Regions from separate parts of the Micromonospora pallida genome, predicted to be linked through region 3. Evidence: predicted binding sites of a transcription regulator. Region 3 holds the regulator's gene; each other region holds the start of a gene.
The links. Region 3 encodes HrcA, which represses chaperone genes, less so after heat shock. Its sites were predicted from a motif close to GGTTNGCACNCTCNNNNNGAGNGTGCNAACC; they were not measured.

Region 1: a site for HrcA is predicted at 2,489-2,519, ahead of groL (chaperonin GroEL). Genes of this name have one in related genera too.
Region 2: a site for HrcA is predicted at 3,812-3,842, ahead of groES (co-chaperone GroES). Genes of this name have one in related genera too.

The regions. Positions count from the first base shown of each region.
Region 1 is NZ_FMHW01000002.1:6,575,742-6,582,605, reverse strand. It holds gene GA0074692_RS28005 (GNAT family N-acetyltransferase) at 1-179, shown strand, start outside; gene GA0074692_RS34305 (hypothetical protein) at 267-578, shown strand; gene groL (chaperonin GroEL) at 676-2,298, opposite strand; gene GA0074692_RS27995 (MarR family winged helix-turn-helix transcriptional regulator) at 2,961-3,419, opposite strand; gene GA0074692_RS27990 (MFS transporter) at 3,728-4,924, shown strand; gene GA0074692_RS27985 (cold-shock protein) at 5,578-5,781, opposite strand; gene GA0074692_RS27980 (GNAT family N-acetyltransferase) at 6,005-6,535, shown strand; gene paaN (phenylacetic acid degradation protein PaaN) at 6,630-6,864, opposite strand, start outside.
Region 2 is NZ_FMHW01000002.1:6,918,201-6,925,064, forward strand. It holds gene GA0074692_RS29665 (THUMP-like domain-containing protein) at 1-438, opposite strand, end outside; gene GA0074692_RS29670 (hypothetical protein) at 521-1,018, opposite strand; gene GA0074692_RS29675 (response regulator) at 1,184-1,867, opposite strand; gene GA0074692_RS29680 (sensor histidine kinase) at 1,858-3,525, opposite strand; gene groES (co-chaperone GroES) at 3,974-4,288, shown strand; gene groL (chaperonin GroEL) at 4,359-6,008, shown strand; gene GA0074692_RS29700 (WhiB family transcriptional regulator) at 6,293-6,676, opposite strand.
Region 3 is NZ_FMHW01000002.1:7,524,903-7,531,766, forward strand. It holds gene GA0074692_RS32420 (DUF4870 domain-containing protein) at 1-880, opposite strand, end outside; gene hrcA (heat-inducible transcriptional repressor HrcA) at 1,171-2,193, shown strand; gene dnaJ (molecular chaperone DnaJ) at 2,267-3,406, shown strand; gene GA0074692_RS32435 (16S rRNA (uracil(1498)-N(3))-methyltransferase) at 3,408-4,142, shown strand; gene GA0074692_RS32440 (SDR family NAD(P)-dependent oxidoreductase) at 4,340-5,101, opposite strand; gene GA0074692_RS32445 (histidine triad nucleotide-binding protein) at 5,401-5,787, shown strand; gene GA0074692_RS32450 (serine hydrolase domain-containing protein) at 5,909-6,864, shown strand, end outside.

The sequences.
Region 1 (6,864 bases), 950 kb from region 3:
GTTCGGGAATCGGCGGCGTGTTGCTCCGGCGGTGCCTGCGTGACCAGCGGGCCGCCGGAATCGAACGCGCCCAGATCGGCTGGGTGGGGCCGGTGCCGTTCTACGCGGGCAGCGTGGGCGCCCGGATCGAACGCGTTTTTCTGCTCTACCGAAAGGACATAACTCCCGCTGACGCGTAAAGCGGGTATCGGCGCGGATAATCTCGTTCGGCCTCGGGCCGTGCCGTGGACCTCCTACCGTTTCGACAGGAGGTGGCAGTCATGAGGATGGACGACGAAACCGCCGACGACAGCACGCCCCCCACCTGGGCACGCGTCGGTGATCCGCCCGGTCGCCCACGGCTCGACTGGCTGGACTACGGCGACGCCGAGCAGCTGATGGAGATGTCCACTCTCGCCGAGGCGGCATCCGGGGAGACACTGGAACTGGTGGACACACCTGTGGGCGACCTGCCAACGGACCCATGGCTCGATCCACCGATGACACCGCCCGGCGGGACCGATCCACCAGTGACATCGCCCGGCAGGACCGATGCATCGCGCGGTCGTCCGCGCCGGCGACGGCCCCTGCCAACCTGAGCGAACGGCCGCCGAACATGAACGCCAGCCGCTGCGGGAAGCGGAAGGGGCGGACCGCTGACGCGGCCCGCCCCTTCGGCGTGTATCGGAACCGGACTCAGAAGTCCATGTCCCCGCCACCCGGGCCAGCCGGGGCGGCCGGGGCCTTCTCCGGCTTGTCCGCGACGACGGCCTCGGTGGTGAGGAAGAGCGCCGCGATCGACGAGGCGTTCTGCAGCGCCGAGCGGGTCACCTTGGCCGGGTCGATGATGCCCGCGGCCAGCAGGTCCACGTACTCACCGGTCGCGGCGTTGAGGCCGTGACCCGCGTCGAGGTTGCGGACCCGCTCGACGACGACGCCACCCTCGAGGCCGGCGTTGACGGCGATCTGCCGCAGCGGGGCGTCCAGCGCGATCTTGACGATCTGCGCACCGGTCGCCTCGTCACCGGCCAGGTCCAGCTTGTCGAAGGCGGTCTTGCCGGCCTGCACCAGCGCGACGCCACCACCCGGGACGATGCCCTCCTCGACGGCGGCCTTCGCGTTGCGGACGGCGTCCTCGATGCGGTGCTTGCGCTCCTTCAGCTCGACCTCGGTGGCCGCGCCGACCTTGATCACCGCAACGCCACCGGCCAGCTTGGCCAGCCGCTCCTGCAGCTTCTCGCGGTCGTAGTCGGAGTCGCTCTTGTCGATCTCGGCCCGGATCTGGTTCACCCGGCCCTGGATCTGCTCGGCGTCGCCGGCACCGTCGACGATGGTGGTCTCGTCCTTGGTCACCACGACCTTGCGGGCGCGGCCCAGCATCTCGACGCCGACGGCGTCCAGCTTGAGGCCGACCTCCTCGCTGATGACCTGGCCACCGGTGAGGATGGCGATGTCGCCCAGCATGGCCTTGCGGCGGTCACCGAAGCCCGGCGCCTTGACGGCGACCGACTTGAAGGTGCCCCGGACCTTGTTGACGACCAGGGTGGCCAGAGCCTCGCCCTCGATGTCCTCGGCGATGATCAGCAGCGGCTTGCCGCCCTGCATGACCTTCTCCAGGATCGGGAGCAGGTCCTTCACCGAGGAGATCTTGCTGTTGACGATCAGGATGTACGGGTCGTCGAAGACGGCCTCCATACGCTCCGGGTCGGTCATGAAGTAGGCGGAGATGTAGCCCTTGTCGAAGCGCATACCCTCGGTGAGCTCCAGCTCCAGGCCGAAGGTGTTGCTCTCCTCGACGGTGATGACGCCTTCCTTGCCGACCTTGTCCATCGCCTCGGCGATGATCTCGCCGACGCTGGTGTCACCGGCCGAGATGGAGGCGGTGGAGGCGATCTGCTCCTTGGTCTCCACGTCCTTGGCGAGCTTGGACAGCTCCTCCGAGACGTTCGCGACCGCGGCCTCGATGCCCCGCTTCAGGGCCATCGGGTTGGCGCCGGCGGCCACGTTGCGCAGACCCTCGCGGACGAGGGCCTGGGCCAGGACGGTCGCCGTCGTCGTGCCGTCACCGGCCACGTCGTCGGTCTTCTTGGCGACCTCCTTGACCAGCTCGGCGCCGATCTTCTCGTACGGGTCCTCGAGCTCGATCTCCTTGGCGATGCTCACACCATCGTTGGTGATGGTGGGGGCGCCCCACTTCTTCTCGAGCACGACGTTGCGGCCCTTGGGGCCGAGGGTCACCTTCACGGCGTCGGCGAGCTGGTTCATGCCCCGCTCGAGGCCGCGGCGGGCCTCCTCGTCGAACGCGATCATCTTGGCCATACGGCGTTGTCCTCCTGGACACTCACGGGCCACCCGAGTGTGTGCCCCGGATGGGCCGCCTGGTGTACGCACCTTGGGACGTCGCCACCTGGCGACGACGACGTCTCCTCGGCCGGGCCGGATAGCCCGCGACGACCGGCCATGTGCCCCGCGACGCGACGCCGCGCGGCCGTGGCCCTACCGCCCCGACCATTGGCACTCACGCCATGCGAGTGCCAATGACTTGTTTAGCACTCTCCCCTGCCGAGTGCAAGCACGATGTCCCTCCCCACGCCCCCATCCGCCCACGCACATCCCCACGCACCCCCACGCTCCTCTCTGCGTTCATCAAGAGGTTTGCGTCATCGAAGAGGCACCTCACGCCCCAAACTTCCTGATCCACCGACGGATCGAGGGTGGGTGGCGGGAGGGGCAAGGCGGCGGGCCTGGAGCGGCCGCTTGACGGAAAACCGGGGGCGAAGCGAGGAAGGAGGACTGGTCGGGCGCCGGGGGAGGCAGCGGCCTCGGTCTGGCCCCCGACCAACGGCGCAGTGAAGCCGTGGTGCTCAGCCCGGCGCGGCATCCAGCGCCTGCCGCAGCCTCTCTTCAGCGAACTGCCGATGGTGGCGATCCGGCAGGACCAGGGCCGCGATCACTCGCCCTCCCTGCGCCGCGAACCCGCGTCAGCAGCGCCGGTTCATCGCCTCGACTGCTGTGACCAGGGGAGCCAGCTCGGGGTTCTTGGCGGCTTCATCGAGCGCCTCCCTGAGGGCGGTGTCGTTGGTCGGCCGGGCCTCTTGCAGGAGCTTCAGCCCCGCGTCGCTGACATCGGTGTAGATGCCGCGACGGTCGGTCGGGCACAGGTAACGGGAGAGCAGGCCACGTTCTTCCAGGCGGGTGACCAGGCGGGTGGTGGCGCTCTGGCTGAGCACCACCGCGTCTGCGACCTGCTTCATCTGCAGGTGGCCGCCTTCGCCATCGTGCTGGCGACTGAGCACGTCGAGCAGCGAGTACTCCCGCACGCTCAGGTCGTGCTCGGATTGGAGGGCGCGCTCGATGTACGCCTCGATCCTGCCGTACAGGAGGTAGAGGGCTGCCCAGCCGTTGGCAAGGGCGGTCAGCGCGGGATCCGTGGCGGTCATGGGTCCGGGTCTCCTTCCGGATGCGACTGGAGTCCAGGATAAGCCCTTCCTGGAAATATCAGCTAGAGCATGTATAAGGCTCTTGCAAGTAGCCGTGGGTGGCCAGCCCGAGATCGGGCGGAGGTGAGAGCGCGACCCGGGCCACCCCTCACCTGGATGGAGCAACGGGCAACACCAGCCCACCACCGAGTCCCGGGCATCACCAGATTCCAAGGCTAAGGAGGAATGCCCGCCCTTGCATGTAGATGCGTGTGCAATTATTGTCTGAGCGCGTAAGGCGCACCAGCAATCACACGGAGGGTGGCGCGATGCCTCTCACACTTCTCGCCCTGGCCATCGGGGCCTTCGGGATCGGCACCACCGAGTTCGTGATCATGGGCCTGCTGCCCGAGATCGCCGGTGACTACGGGGTGTCCATTCCCACCGCCGGCCTCCTGGTCACTGGCTACGCGATCGGCGTTGTCATCGGCGCCCCGCTGATGACGGTGCTCGGCACCAGGATCAGCCGCAAGACGATGCTGATCCTGCTGATGGGCCTGTTCGTGGTCGGCAACCTGCTCTCCGCGCTGGCGCCGAGCTTCGGCGTGATGCTCACCGGCCGCATCGTGGCCTCACTGGCCCACGGCGCGTTCTTCGGCATCGGCTCGGTGGTCGCCGCCGACGTGGTCGCCCCCGACCGGAAGGCCGGTGCCATCGCCACCATGTTCACCGGCCTGACCATTGCGAACATCGTCGGCGTGCCGCTGGGCACGTTCATCGGGCAGGCGGTGGGCTGGCGGACCACGTTCGCCGTCGTCGCCGCGATCGGCGTGGTCGGCCTGCTCGGCATCGCCAGGCTCGTGCCCGCCATGCCCCGGCCCGAGGGCGTACGCCTACGCGGGGAGCTGACCGCGTTCCGTAACCCGCAGGTGCTGCTCGCGATGGCGATGACGGTGCTCGGCTTCGGCGGTGTCTTCGCCTCAATCACCTACGTCGCGCCGATGATGACCCACGTCGCCGGCTACTCCGACGGCGCGGTCACCTGGCTGCTCGCGCTCTTCGGCATCGGCATGTTCCTCGGCAACCTGCTCGGTGGCCGCTACGCCGACCGCAAGCTGATGCCGATGCTGTGCACCGCCCTCGGCGGGCTCGCCGTGGTGCTCGCGCTGTTCACCGTGTTCGCGCACAACAAGATCCTCGCCGCGATCACCATCCTGCTCGTCGGGGCGCTCGGCTTCGCCACCGTTCCGCCACTGCAGAAGCGCATCCTCGACCAGGCCCACGGCGCGCCGACGCTGGCCTCGGCGGTCAATATCGGCGCCTTCAACCTCGGCAACGCGCTCGCCGCGTGGCTGGGTGGCCTCGTCATTGCCGCCGGCCTCGGCTACACCGCCCCGAACTGGGTTGGCGCCCTCCTCGCCGCCGCCGCGCTGGTTCTCGCCTTCTGGTCCGCCGCCCTGGAGCGCCGCACCCCCGCGCGTGAGGCCGCGGCTGCCGTCCCCGCCCCCACCCCCGTCCACCGCTGACCTCTCCTCCCCCGTCACGGGGAGTCCCCGACGCCGAGACATCGATCGGAGCGGTCACGGGACACCGGCCAGCAGGTCGCGGTGGGCGGCGAAGACCTGGCCGCCGTACCGGGTGGCGAGGTGGCCGACGGGGACGTCGTAGTTGTCGGCCCGGATTCATTCGGCGCGGATGGCGTCGTCGGTGTCGGTGAGGGTGGGCCGGCGGGTGAGGTGGGTCAGGTGGGGGACGGTGACCATCCATGCCGACGTGGCGGGCCGGCTGTGGGCGCGGCGGTGGCCTCGCGGCCGGCGCGGGTCGGGTACGTAGGCGGCCTGCGGGGCGGGGACCGTGACGGCCGGTCTGCGGGACGGCGGACGGATATCCGGCCCTGCGGCGCTCAGCGCATCACCTGACGGATGGCCGGCCGACGGCTCGGGGTCAGCCGTGGGGACCACCGATGGACACGGACGCGCCCGGCTCCGACAGGTCGGATCCGGGCGGACCGGTGAGAAGGGACAGGGCGACCGCAAGCATCACCGGCAGGGCACCCACCGGAGCGGACGGGTCCACCAGCCTGAGGGCCGCCCGCCGGCGCGGTCAGGTGTCGTCGGAGCGACCTGTGGCCGTCCCGGGAGTGGTGGCGCCACTGCGGTGTCGCCACCACGCGGCCAGCTCAGGCGATGACGCGCACCCGCTCGGCCTGCGGGCCCTTCTGCCCCTGAGCGATCTCGAACTCGACCCGCTGCCCGTCGTCCAGCGCCTTGTAGCCGTCCATCTCGATCGCGGAGAAGTGGACGAAGACGTCCTGTCCCCCGTCGACGGCGATGAAGCCGTAGCCCTTTTCGGCGTTGAACCACTTGACGGTGCCTTGCGCCACGGTGCACTTCCTCACTTCGCTGGGCGACACGCAAGCCCCGACACCGGCGCAGCCGGCATCGGAACCACCGTTTCCACACCGGCCCGGAGCGGCCGATGTTCGATGACCGAAATCGCACGCTACACGAAGCGTGACCGCAGCGCACGATCACAAAATAGGGCATAGCGGTCGACCCTCGACCCGGGATCACATCGGCGGGCATCATTGCGGTAGGCATTCGGACATGACGCGGAATCCGGCCAGGTCGACGGCAGGCGTACCGACCGTCCGCCGGGTCCGCCCGGCCGACGCCGCCCGGATGCGGGCCCTACGGCTGGAGATGCTCGCGGACTCCCCGCTGGCCTTCCTGGAGACCCTCGCGGACGCCGCCGCCCGTCCGCACACCGAGTACGCCGCCCGGATCGCGTACAACTCGACCGGCTCGCACGCCGCGCAGTTCGTCGCCGACCCCGGCGGCCGGCTGGTCGGCCACGCCGGGGGACTCGCCGCGCCGCACGAGCCGGATCTGACCGTAGTGTTCGGGGTCTACATCACCCCGGTCTGGCGCGGCACGGGTCTGCTCGCCAGCCTGATCGACGGGGTCGGGGCCTGGTCGCGGGCGTGCGGGCGGCCGGAGCTGATGCTGGAGGTGGTGGTCGGCAACGACCGCGCCTACCGGTCGTACCTTCGGCTGGGCTTCACCGACACCGGGGTACGTGTTCCGCACCCCACGATCCCGTCCATGCGGGAACTCCAGATGCGCCGCGCCGCCTGAGGTGGTTGCAGGGGACCCTTCCTACGCAAAAAACGGTAGGAAGGGTCCCCTGCTACCAAACAAGCCGGCCCGGCGGGCTACCGGCTGAGAACGGTCAGGCGGTGTGGCGGCGGCTCTGCACCACCCGGAACCGGTTGGCCACGTACGCGCCGTCGGTGAGGGCGGCATTCGCGGCCGGGTTGGCGCCGCTGCCGTGGAAGTCCGAGTACGCCGCCGACTGGTTGACGAAGACCCCGCCGGTCAGGTTGCAGGACAGGTGCACCCCGGCGTCGATCGCCGCCTTCTCGGCCGCGTCGAGCACCGCCTCGTCGGTGGAGTAGACGCCGGCG
Region 2 (6,864 bases), 610 kb from region 3:
CTCGGCCAGTCCGGCGGCTTCGGCGTTCGCGGCGGCCATCGCGGCGGTCAGCGGGTCGGCCTCGACCCCGTACACCCGGATGCCGGCCCGGGCGGCGGCGAGCGCGTCGGCGCCGAGACCGCAACCCAGGTCGGCGAGCGTGCGGACCCCGGCGGCGCGCAACCGGGCCGCGCGCCGGTCGGTCACCACCCGCCGGGTCGCCTGCTCCAACCCGGCGCGGGTGAGGAACATCCCGGCCGCCTCCGGGCCGAACTTGCCGGTCGCGCGTCGCCGCAGCTCGGCCTGGGTGAGCGCGGCGGCAGCCAACCCGGCGGGCACACCGGCCGTACGGAGCGCCGCCGCCGCGGTCAGCGGGTCGCCGCCGGTCACCCGCGTCGCCGCGTCGAGCGCGGCCGACCCCTCGGCGGTACGCAGCGCGGCGAACTGGTCGAGATCCACCGGCCCATTGTCGGTCCTCGCCCCGACCACGAACGGAGGGGACCGACGCGAGCGCGCCGGTCCCGGTCGTCCGGTGGTCAGATCAGGGTGCCGCCGGCCACCACTGCTGGGAGCCGGTGAACCGGAAGAACGACGGCGCGTAGAAGTGGTAGCTGTAGACGTTGGTGGCCGAGTAGCCGTAGAACGAGACCGTGTCCATGTTCCAGTTGTCGGTGGTCTCGGGCCACGACGGGTGGCTGACCATGCGCAGCCGGAGACCGGTGACCGAGCAGGCGTTCACCGAGGCGCCCGGATCCAGGAACCGGAGGGTCCGGAAGTTGGTGGTCTCGCCGCCGAAACCTCCCCAGACGTGCTGCAGCTCGACGTCGCCGCTGGTGGTGATCAGGTACGGGATGACCTCCGAGTTCCCGCGCAGGTCGTCCCCACCGGTGCGGAAGTAGAAGTTGAGATAGCTCAGCCTGTTGCAGGCGATCGGACCGGCGCTGGCGGGGCTGGCGATCACGGTCACGCCCAGCGTGGCCAGGAGTGTGGCGGTGATCAGCAGGGCGGCGGCCCGGAGGCGACTGATTCGGGTACGCATTGATCGTTTCCTCTCGGTGGTGTCGGGCAGGAACAACGATCCGCGACCCGCCACCTGGGGGGCATCCGGCTAGCCGGACCCGTCCGCTCCCGGTTGACCGGACCGGACGGGTCGGAAAACCGGGTGGACGTCCGCGGGCACTGCTCCCCAGCCCGAACCGACCGGTCAACCGCTGGTGCTGTTCACCCCGGTCAGGAACGCCAACGTGGCCAGGACCCGGACGTTCACCCCCCGCCGGGTCCGAGCGTCGGGTGGGGTGAGCCGGAGTTTGCCGGTGATGGTGGACAGGTGTTTCTCCACCGTGCTGACCTGGCACTCCATCTGCTCCGCGATGCCCAGGTTGGACCGGCCCTCGGCGACCAGCGCCAGGATCCGCCGTTCGTGCGGACTCAGCCGGTCGAGCGGGTTGTCGATCCGGGGCCGCACCATCAGCCGCTGGATCAGGTGGCGGTCGATCACCACCTCGCCGGCGGCCACCCGGCGGATCGCGGCCACCAGTTCGGCGATCTCCCCGACCCGGTCCTTGAGCAGGTAGCCCACCGAACGGGTGTCCGCCTCCATACTCAGCAGCCGGGACGCGAACGCGACCTCGGCGTACGACGAGAGCACGAGCAGGGCGACCCCCGGATGCCGGCGGCGCACCTCCTCGGCGACCCGCAGCCCCTCGTCGAGGAAGGTCGGCGGGAGCCGGATGTCCAGGAGCATCACCTCCGGAGACAGCCGCTCGGCCAGGAGCAGCGCCGTGGCGGCGTCCCCGGCGGTGCCGACGACGTGCAGGCCGCGGGCGGTCAGCGCCTCGGCCAGGACGTCGCGGAGGAGTGGTTGGTCCTCGACGAGGACTATTCGCACGGGTCCTCCAGGCGCAGGTTGGCCGACAGTCGGGTGCCACCGGCCGGCGGACTGTCGATGGTCATGGCACCGCCGGCCGCCGCGACCCGGTCGAGCAGACCGGTCAGGCCGGAGCCGGGTCGGGGCGTGGCGCCGCCCCGGCCGTCGTCGCAGACGTCGACCGTGAGGGTGGCGCCGACCCGTCGTACGGTCACGCTCGCCCGGTCCGCCCGCGCGTGCTTGTACGTGTTGGCCAGCCCTTCGGCGATGAAGAAGTAGGCGGTGAGCTCGACGTGGGACGGCCACCGCTCGGCGGGTATCCGTACCTCGATCGGCACCGGCGCGATCTCCACCAGTTGCCCGACCGCCGCGGCGAGGCCGTGTCCGAGCAGTGCCGCCGGGTACATGCCCCGGGTCAGGTCCCGCAGGCCGGCGATGGCGTCGCGGAGCAGCAGGTGCGCCCGGTCGGCGGTGCCGCTGATCCGGTCGGCCCCGGCCGGTCCCGGTGCGCGCAGCGTGTCCAGCAGCAGCAGGACCGCGTACAACCGCTGTTGGGTGCCGTCGTGCAGGTCGCGCTGGATGCGCTGGCGTTCCTCGAACGCCGCGGTCGACACCCGGAGCCGGGACCGGCGCAGTTCCTCGATCTGCCGCTGCTGGGCCCGGTGCAGTCGGGCGTTCTCGATCGCCAGCGCGGCCAGGCCGAAGGCGGCCTCGGTGACCTCCCGCTGCTCGCCGAGGAGTTCGTCGTGTTCGACCCAGGCGACGGGGACTCCGCGGCTCAGCATCGGGCTGACCGTTCGCCCGGGGGTGTCGGGGCCCTCGGCGACGGGCCGGCCCCGGATGTCGGGACAGGAGCCGTCGGGCGCCGGGTAGGTGATGGCGAGGGTCGGGTCGCCCACCGCCTCGGCGAGCGCCCGTTCCAGTTCCGCCGGGTTCGGGAGTTCGGCGCCGGGTCGTTCGAGCTCCAGCAGCGTGCGCGTGGCCTGGCCCTGGGCCAGGCCGGACCGGAGCCGGCGGGCGAGCACCACGAGGGGAATGATCAGCAGGTCGACCACGAGGGCGGTCACCAGGGTGCCGGTGTAGACGCCGGCCGGTGCCTCCACCAGCGCCGCCGCTGCCGCCGCCAGGCTGGCCAGTCCCACCACCACGATGGCCGCCCAGAGCGGTCCGGCGGGCCGGCGGCGTGCCCGGGAGGAGGTGAGCCAGCGTCGGAGCACCACCGCCAGGACGACGACCGTGTAGCTGGCGAAGACGATGCTGCCCACGTCGGCCCAGGTCGAGTCCGCCGGCGGGAGGCTGTGCCACCAGAGCGGAGGTCGGGGGTGTTCTGCCAGGTAGCGGCCCACCTGGGTGCCGATGGAGGCCAGATAGGAGCCGGCCACCAGGATTCGGTCCAGGTGGCCGCGGGTCCGGCCGGTCGGCACGGCGAGCGCGATGTGGGTCAGCACCGAGGTCCAGGCGTACGCGAGGCAGAACCCGGCCGCGAAGAGCGCGGGCTCGCCGCTGGCCCGGAAGTCCCCGAGGTGGTACAGGCCCCCGGCGAGGACCATGAACCAGCCGATCCAGGGGACCCGCGACCAGGTGTGCACGGCCAGTCCGGCGACGATGGTGAGCAGCCCGAAGCTGCGTAACGCGGTCGTGCTCCAGCCCGGCGGGGCGACCGGGGCCGAGACCGCCATGCCGGCGGCGGCGAGCGCGCACGCGGCCCCGGCGGTGAGCGCCAGTCCCGGACCCGTTCGGCGCGGCCCGGGGTCGGCCCGGGTGGTGCTCAGCGTGTCCTCCGCACCGGCTCAGCGTAGGGGGGCGTCGGTAGGCCTGTGTCGATGTGTCGACTACTTGATTGTCGACCTGGTCGTGGGGCCCGCGGCCGGGCGGCGGGCGCCTGCCCGGCTCGCCGTCGGGTGCGACACACTGGCCGTCGTTGGCACTCTCCTTGACGGAGTGCTAGCGGCGGGCCTAATCTGCGATTAGCACTCTCCCATCGAGGGTGCCAGCTTCCGGGCTCGCCCCGGAGGTTCAACGCCAGGCGGACCGGCACCCGCGACGACGGCCCCGCCCGGTGGCATGTGGCAGATTGACACTGGCCGGCCCCGCCGACCGGTAACGAAACCAGTACCCCAGGAGGGTATGCCCGTGACTACCGCGACCAAGGTTGCGATCAAGCCGCTCGAGGACCGGATCCTGGTCCAGGCGAACGAGGCTGAGACCACCACGGCGTCGGGCATCGTGATCCCCGACACCGCCAAGGAGAAGCCGCAGGAGGGCACCGTCCTCGCTGTCGGCCCGGGCCGCGTCGACGACAAGGGCAACCGGATCCCGGTTGACGTGCAGGTCGGCGACACCGTCATCTACTCGAAGTACGGCGGCACCGAGGTCAAGTACGCCGGCGAGGAGTACCTGGTGCTCTCCGCCCGCGACGTCCTCGCGGTCATCGAGAAGTAAGCAACCGATCAGTGTCGCTGCCCCGGTCCGGCTCGCCGGGCCGGGGCAGCAACGCTTCGAAGGGATATCCATGGCGAAGATCCTGAGCTTCTCGGATGACGCCCGGCACCTGCTCGAGCACGGTGTCAACGCCCTCGCGGACGCGGTCAAGGTCACCCTCGGCCCGCGCGGGCGTAACGTCGTCCTGGACAAGAAATTCGGTGCGCCGACGATCACCAACGATGGGGTCACCATCGCCAAGGAGATCGAGCTCACCAACCCGTACGAGAACCTTGGCGCGCAGCTCGTCAAGGAGGTGGCGACCAAGACCAACGACGTCGCCGGCGACGGGACCACCACCGCCACCGTGCTCGCCCAGGCCATGGTCCGCGAGGGCCTGCGCAACGTGACCGCCGGGGCCAACCCGGCCGGGCTCAAGCGCGGCGTCGACGCGGCGGCGGCCAAGGTCTCCGAAGCGCTGCTGGAGCGGGCCGTCGAGGTCGCCGACAAGAAGTCGATCGCCCACGTGGCGACGATCTCGGCGCAGGACGCCACCATCGGCGACCTGATCGCCGAGGCGATGGAGAAGGTCGGCCGGGACGGTGTGATCACCGTCGAGGAGGGCTCCGCCCTGCACACCGAGCTGGACGTGACCGAGGGTCTCCAGTTCGACAAGGGCTTCATCTCGCCGAACTTCGTCACCGACCTCGAGTCGCAGGAAGCGGTTCTGGAGAACCCGTACATCCTGATCACCACGCAGAAGATCTCCGCGATCGAGGAGCTGCTGCCGCTGCTGGAGAAGGTCCTCGCCGACAGCAAGCCGCTGCTGATCATCGCCGAGGACGTCGAGGGTCAGGCGCTCTCCACGCTGGTGGTCAACTCGCTGCGCAAGACCATCAAGGTCTGCGCCGTCAAGGCTCCGGGCTTCGGTGACCGGCGCAAGGCGATGCTCCAGGACATGGCGATCCAGACCGGCGCCGAGCTGGTCGCGCCGGAGCTGGGCTACAAGCTCGACCAGATCGGGCTGGACGCGCTCGGCACCGCCCGCCGCGTGGTCGTCGACAAGGAGAACACCACCATCGTCGACGGTGGTGGCCGGGACACCGAGGTCGCCGACCGGGTCGCGCAGATCCGCAAGGAGATCGAGGCCACCGACTCCGAGTGGGACCGGGAGAAGCTGGCCGAGCGGCTGGCGAAGCTCTCCGGCGGCGTCGCGGTCATCAAGGTGGGCGCGGCGACCGAGGTCGAGATGAAGGAGCGCAAGCACCGCATCGAGGACGCCATCGCGGCGACCAAGGCCGCGGTCGAGGAGGGTACGGTGCCCGGTGGCGGTGCCGCCCTCGCGCAGGTCCTCCCGGTGCTCGACGACGACCTCGGCTTCACCGGCGACGAGAAGGTCGGCGTCTCGATCGTGCGCAAGGCGCTGGTCGAGCCGCTGCGCTGGATCGCCCAGAACGCCGGACACGACGGCTACGTCGTCGTGCAGAAGGTCGCCGGCAAGGAGTGGGGCCACGGCCTCGACGCCGCCACCGGCCAGTACGTCGACCTGGTCGGCAACGGCATCCTCGACCCGGTGAAGGTGACCCGCAACGCGGTCACCAACGCCGCCTCGATCGCCGGCCTGCTGCTCACCACCGAGAGCCTGGTGGTGGAGAAGCCGGAGAAGGCCGAGCCGGCCGCCGGTGGCCACGGCCACTCCCACGGTCACGGGCACAGCCACCAGCACGGCCCCGGTTTCTGATCCACCCGCGACACCCATGGCGGGTGTTCCGCTCCCCCGGAGCGCCCGCTGGCCCAGGGCACGCCGTCCACCGCGACGGCGTGCCCTGCGGCGTCTCCAGCGGGACACCCACCACCGCGCTCTGCGGCGTCGTCACGTGGGCAGCGCGCGTCTCCGGTGGGGCGGTCCGCCGCTGTGGCGTCTCCGGCGGGACCGCGTGCTGCGGCGCCTTCGGTCAACGGACAGCGCACTGCCGCGCCCCCGGGGTGGGGGACGCGGCAGCGGTGGTCGGTGGGTCGCCGGTGTCAGGCGATCTTGCGCTGGGCGGGCACGGTCGACTTGTGCGGGCGGCCGAGGCGGGACTCCAGCCGCGCCACGTCCACCCGGCTGCGTCGCCGGTCGGCCAGGTCCTCCCAGCCGATGGCGAGCAGACGCAGACGCTCGGACTCGCTGAACCCACCCCACACCCCGTACGGCTCGCGGACGGCGAGGGCGTGCGCGGCACACTCGGCGCGCACCGGGCAGGCCCGGCAGACCGCCTTGGCCCCGGACTCGCGGCGCAGGCGGGAGGAGCCGCGCTCGCCGTCGGGGTGGAAGAACTGGGCGCTGTCGCGGCCCCGGCAGGCACCGAGCCGCTGCCAGTCCCAGAGATCGACGATGGGTCCGGGCAGTCTACGTACGTTCGACATCAGCACCCCTCCTCCCGCGCGGCACCGCCGCGATGGTCCGTAAGGCCGGTCCCGGGCGACGGGTCGCGCGAGCGCGCCGTGTCCGGCCTGGCCCCTCCGATACCCCGTCGCTCGCGTCCTCACACGTAGGTGATCAGAAAGTTCCGGCAACTCGCGGCAAAGACCCCATATGTCGGAAAAGTTCGGAG
Region 3 (6,864 bases):
CCCAGCCGAAGAGGCTGCCGCCGACCACCACACCGATCGGGCCGCCGACGTGGGCGAGCACCGCCCAGGTCCGGTCGTCGTCGGTGGTCGGACCGGCCGTCGGGTACGGCCCACCCGAGGGCGGGTAGCCACCCGGCGGCAGGCCCCCGCCCGCCCCCGGCGGATAACCCCCGAGTGGCGGATAGCCCTCCGGTGTCCCCGGCGGTGGAAAGCCCCCCGGCGTCTCCGGCGGTAGGTAACCCCCGGGCGGCGGAAAGCCCGCCTGTGTCCCCGGCGGCGGGTAGCCCTCATGCGGCCCTGGCTGCGGAAAGCCCCCCGGCGTCTCCGGCGGTGGGTAACCCCCGGGCGGCGGGTAACCCTCCTGCGCTCCCGGCGGCGGGTAGCCGCCCTGGTCGCCAGCGGTCGGGTAGCCGGGTGCGGCGAAGTGCCCGCCCGACGTCGGGTGGTCGGCCGGCCCGCCGAGACCCGGCGGCTCGTAGCCCACGGTGGGTGGTTCCGGAGCGGCGTGGCGTTCCGTCGGCGCGTCGTCGCCCGGCGACCCGTACTGCTGCGTCGGCGGCTCGTATGCCCGTGCCGACCAGTCCCGCGTCGGCGGCTCGTACGCCGGGGCCGACCAGTCCCGCGTGGGTGGCTCGTACGCGGGTGCCGACCAGTTCTGCGTCGGCGACTCGTACGAGGATGTCGACCAGTTCGCGGTGGGTGGTTCGTGCGACGGTGTGGCGAGGTGCTCCGTCGGGGGCTCAGCCGAGGGCTCCCCGGGCAGCGGGGTGGTGGGCTCGCCGGGCGTCGACGAGGATCCGGACGGGGCGAGCGGCATGGTCGGCTCCGGCGGGTACCGGCCGGCGTCGCCCGCGTCGGGCGGGCGAGGCGGTTCAGTCATGCCGGTCACGGTAGGGGCAGCGGGCAACTTGTGACCAGTGGGACATCGGCGGGATCACCCGGACGAACGCACCCTCCGGTCGAGCGTGTTCCGAGCGCAGGTCGACACCGATCATCGCGTCCGAGGGGTGGACCGACGTAGACTGGCACTCGTTACAGTCGAGTGCCAGGAGCTTACAGTCGAGTGCCGGGAGCACGGTCCGGTCGTGGTCAGCGGCCGTTGCCGGCTGTCGCCGGTGGCGGGCACGCACCGCCCGGGTCGGGCGCCGACACGCGTGGGAGGTGGGGAGAGTGGGTCTCGACGACCGTAAGCTCGCCGTGCTGCGCGCGATCGTCGAGGACTACGTCGCGACCCAGGAGCCGGTCGGCAGCAAGGCGCTGGTTGAGCGGCACCAACTCGGCGTCTCCCCGGCCACGGTCCGCAACGACATGGCCGTGCTGGAGGAGGAGGGGTACATCCGGCAGCCGCACACCAGCGCCGGCCGGGTGCCCACCGACCGTGGCTACCGGCTCTTCGTCGACCGGCTCAGCCGGGTCAAGCCGCTCAGCCCGGCCGAGCGCCGGGCGATCGAGCGCTTCCTGGTCGGCGCGGTCGACCTCGACGACGTCGTCCACCGTACAGTCCGGCTGCTCGCCCAGCTCACCCGTCAGGTGGCCGTGGTGCAGTACCCGAGCCTGGCCCGGTCCTCCGTACGGCACCTGGAACTCGTGCCGATCTCCACCACCCGGCTGATGCTGGTGATGATCGCCGACACCGGCCGGGTCGAGCAGCGGCTGGTCGAGCTGCCCGCGCCGGTCCCCGCCGACGACGTCACCGACCTGCGCCGCCTGGTCAACGAGAAGCTCTGCGGCACCCGGCTGGCGGACACCCCGCCGCTGGTGCAGGCGCTGGTGGAGGAGGTCCGCGCCGGGCTGCGTCCGGCGATGACCACGCTCTCCACGGTGCTGCTGGAGACCCTGGTCGAGCGGCACGAGGAGCGGATCGCCCTGGCCGGCACCGCCAACCTGACCCGGGGCGGCCTGCTCGACTTCCAGGGTTCGCTGCGGCCGATCCTCGAGGCGCTCGAGGAGGAGGTCGTCCTGCTCAAGCTGATCGGCGAGGTCGAGCCGAGCACCACCCGGGTCCGGATCGGCGACGAGAACGAGATCGACAACCTGCGGGGCACGTCGGTGGTGAGCACGGGCTACGGTCCGGGTGTCACCATCCTGGGTGGGTTGGGTGTGCTCGGGCCGACCCGGATGGACTACCCCGGCACCATCGCCACGGTACGCGCCGTGGCACGCTACGTGGGCGAGCTGCTGGCCCAGAACTGACCAGTCAGGGCCGACGGCCGACTCGGGCCGACGACCGGCGTAACGCGAGACGAACATGAGGACACGGAACGCAGTGGCCAGGGACTACTACGGCATCCTCGGTGTCAGCCGGGAAGCCTCCGACGACGAGATCAAGCGTGCCTACCGCAAGCTGGCGCGACAGTTCCACCCGGACGTCAACCCGGACCCGGAGGCCCAGGAGAAGTTCAAGGACATCAACGCCGCGTACGAGGTCCTCTCGGACGACCGGAAGCGGCAGATCGTCGACCTGGGTGGGGACCCGCTCGCCCCGGGCGGTGGCGCGGCCGGCCCCGGTGGGCCGGGCGGCGCGGGGCCGTTCGTCGGCTTCCAGGACATCATGGACGCCTTCTTCGGCGGGGCCACCGGCTCGCGAGGGCCGCGTCCGCGTACCCGCCCGGGGGCCGACGCGATCCTGCGGCTGGAGCTGGACCTGAACGAGACGGCGTTCGGCGTCGAGGCGCCGATCAACGTCGACACCGCCGTGCTCTGCACCACCTGCTCCGGCGCCGGCACGGCCGCCGGCACCCACCTCGCCACCTGTGAGGCGTGTGGCGGTCGGGGCGAGGTGCAGTCGGTGCAGCGCACCTTCCTCGGCCAGGTCGTCTCGGCCCGGCCCTGCACGGTCTGCCAGGGCTACGGCACCACGATCCCGCACCAGTGCCCGACCTGCGCCGGGGAGGGCCGGGTCCGTACCCGCCGCTCGCTGACCGTCAAGATCCCCGCCGGGGTGGAGGACGGCATGCGGATCCGCCTCGCCCAGCAGGGCGAGGTCGGGCCGGGCGGCGGCACCGCTGGCGACCTCTACGTGGAGATCCACGAACGGCCGCACGACGTCTACTCCCGCAAGGGCGACGACCTGCACTGCCGGGTGACCGTGCCGATGACGGCGGCGGCGCTCGGCACCCGGCTGACCATCAAGACGCTGGACAGCGAGGAGACCGTCGACGTCAAGCCGGGCACCCAGCCGGGCAGCACGCTGCGGCTGCGGGCCCGGGGCGTACCGCACCTGCGCGGCACCGGCCGGGGCGACCTCTACGTCCACCTCGACGTGCGGACCCCGACCAAGCTCGACGTCGAGCAGGAGCGGATGCTGCGCGAGTTCGCCAAGACCCGGGGCGAGGAGGTCGCCGAGCTGACCAAGCAGGGCGGCTTCTTCTCCCGGATGCGCGACGCCTTCAACGGGCACGCCTGAGTTGTCGGCGCCGCTCTTCCTGGTCGAGGCACTGCCCACCACCGACACGCTCACCCTGGACGGCCCGGAGGGGCACCACGCCGCCACCGTGCAGCGGCTGCGGGTCGGTGAGGAACTGCTGCTCGCCGACGGCCGGGGTGGCACGGCCGCCGCCGTGGTCACCGCCGTCGGCCGGGGCAGCCTCGACCTGAGGGTCACCTCCCGGGGGTACGCCGACGCGTCGGTGCCCCGGATCGTGGTGGTGCAGGGCATCGCCAAGGGCGACCGGGGCGAGCTGGCCGTCCAGGCGATGACTGAGGCGGGCGTGGACGAGATCGTGCCGTGGGCGGCGTCCCGCTCGGTGACGCAGTGGCGCGGCGAGCGGGGCGTACGGGCCCGGGAGAAGTGGGTGGCGACCGCCCGGGAGGCCGCCAAGCAGGCCCGCCGGGCCTGGCTGCCGGTGGTGGCGGGCGCCCCGGACGAGCCCACCGCGACGGTGGCGGCCCGGATCTCCGGCGCCGCCGCCGGGTTCGTGCTGCACGAGGAGGCCGAGGCGCGGCTGACCACCGTCGAGCTGCCCCCGACCGGCGAGATCGTGCTGGTGGTGGGCCCCGAGGGCGGGATCGCCCCGGCCGAGCTGGACGCCTTCCGAGCCGCCGGGGGCCGTCCGGTACGCCTCGGGCCGGCGGTGCTGCGTACCTCGACGGCCGGGGTGGCGGCGCTCAGCGTGCTCGCCACCCGCCTCGCCCGCTGGTAACCGCCCGCCCGACCCGCCTGGCCGGCCGACCCGTCCGTCCGTCCCCGCCTGCCCGATCTCGCCCGGCCCGGCCGTCCGCCCCACCGCCCGACCTCGCCCGGCCCGGCCGGGCGAGATCGACACGAGATGCGGTATGTCGGGGTGTCGGCGGGGCGGGAAGGCCCGAGATGCCGCAACCGGAGTGGATCTACGGGCGGTCAGGAGCGCAGGTAGGACGCGCCGTTCAGGTCGACGATGGTGCCCGAGGCCCACTCCGCCTCCGGGGAAGCCAGCCAGTGCACCGCGGCGGCGATCTCCTCCGGCCGGGCCACCCGGTCGAACGGGCTCTGCGCCCGTACGGCCGCGCCCCGGGGCGACTTGAGATGTTCGTTGGTCAGGTCGGTCTCGACGAAGCCGGGCGCCACCGTCGCCACCGCGATGCCGTACGGGGCCAGCGCCACCGCGAGGGACTGGCCCATCGCGTTCATTCCCGCCTTGCTCGCCCCGTACGCCGGGTTGCCCGGCTCGCCGCGGAACGCCCCCCGGGACGAGACGTTGACGATCCGGCCGCCCCGGTCGCGCATGTGCTGGGCGGCGCACCAGGACGCGTTGGCCGCGCCGAGCAGGTTGGTGTCGACGATCTCCCGCCAGCGCTGCCGCCACTGCTCGTACGTAATCTCGAAGACCGGGTGCGGCGGATCCGCCGGGCCGAACACACCGGCGTTGTTGACCAGTACGTCCAGCCCGCCGAGCTGTTCGGCGGCCTCGTCCACCGCGGCCCGGACCGCGTCCGGGTCGGCCAGGTCGGCCCGGACCACGACGTGCCCGTCGCCGGGCAGCTCTGCCCGGAGCTGTTCGGCCAGGTCCGTCGAGTCGCGGTGGTGGATCGCCACCCGGTCGCCGCCGGCCGCGAACCTGCGCGCCACCGCGCGACCGATGCCGCGCGAGGCCCCCGTTACCAGTACCGCCCGAGAGTCCATTCGCCCATGATCCCGGAGGGTCGTGTTTCTGCCCTGGTCGGGGCAGGTCGCCGGTGGCTGGCGGTCGCGTCGCGACCTGCCGGGACGGGCCGGTGGGCCCACGCCGGCCACCTGCTGGACGGGCCGGTGGGCTCTGCCGGCCACCTGTCGGGCGGGCCGGCGGACCCACGCCGGTCACCTGTTGGATGGGCCAGTGGGGCAGGCCGGCGCCATGCCGGACGGGCTAGTGGGCCACACCGGTCACCTGTTGGACGGGCCGCTCGGCCACGCTGGCGACATGCCGGGACGCCGTCGGCGGGATGCCGCGACCGCGCCGGCGGTCCTACCATGCGTCGGTGACCTCTGACTGCCTGTTCTGCCGCATCGTCGCCGGGGAGATCCCGGCCACCATCGTCCGGGAGACCGAGACCACCCTGGCCTTCCGGGACATCAACCCGAAGGCCCCGGTGCACGTGCTGGTGATCCCCAAAGAGCATCACGCCGACGTGGCCACGCTCGGCCGGGACGACCCCGCACTGGCCGGTCAGGTGCTCGCCACGGCCGCCGAGGTGGCCGAGGCCGAGGGGCTGGTCACCGACGGCTTCCGGCTGATGTTCAACACCGGACCGTACGGCGGCCAGGAGGTCTTCCACGTGCATGCGCACCTGCTCGGCGGGGCGCCGCTCGGGCCGATGCTCGCCCGCTGAGTCCTCGGTGGTCACTCCGCGCTGCGGTGGTAGCAGGGGACCCCTGTTCATCAAAAAGCGGTAACAGGGGTCCCCTCCTTACACTTGCCGCGTGGTGGAGATCAACGCGCGCCTCGGGCGGATGGTGCGGCAGGTGCAGGCCGGGGCCCGGGTGCCCGCGCTGTCGGTGGCCCTGCACCGGGCGGACCGGCCGCTGTGGAGCCTCACCGTCGGCGCCACTGGCAACGACGCCCCGCTGACCCCGCAGACCCCGTTCCGGATCGGCTCGGTCACCAAGACCTTCACGGCCGTGCTGGTGCTCCAGTGCCGGGACGAGGGGCTGCTCGACCTGGACGACCCGGTGGGCCGGCACCTCGACGTGCCGGCGCACGGCGAGCTGACCGTACGTCGGCTGCTGTCGCACACCTCCGGCCTGCAACGGGAGCCGTACGGCGACATCTGGGACAGCCTGCGCGCCCCCGGGGTCGAGCAACTCCTCGCCGACCTGGCCCGGGCCGAGCGGGTGCTGCCGCCGGCCCGCCGCTTCCACTACTCCAACCTGGGCATGTCCCTGCTCGGGGAACTGGTCGGTCGGCTGCGGGGCGGCACCTGGGTGGAGGTGCTCGCCGACCGGATCCTCGCCCCGCTCGGGCTGACCGCCACCACTCTCCGGCCCGGCCCGCACGCGGCCACCGGCTTCCTGGTCGACGCGTACTCCGATCACGCCCGGCCGGAGCAGCCGACCGACTTCGGCGCGGTGGGGCCGGCGGCGCAGTTGTGGAGCACCGCCGGGGACATGGCCCGCTGGGCGGCCTTCCTCGCCGACCCGGCCGCGCTGGACCCGGCAGGCGCGGTGCTCGCCCCGACCACCCTGGACGAGATGCGCTGGCCGCGTACGGTCACCGACGAGACGAACTGGGTGGACGGCTTCGGGCTCGGCCTGATCCTCGTGCCGCAGCCGAACCGGGTGCTGCACGTCGGACACGACGGCGCGATGCCCGGCTTCCTTGCCTCGGTCTACGGCCGACGGGGCGGCGATGGGACACCGGGGGCGATGGGCTGCGCGGTGCTCGGCTCGGCCGGCACCGCCGCGGCGAT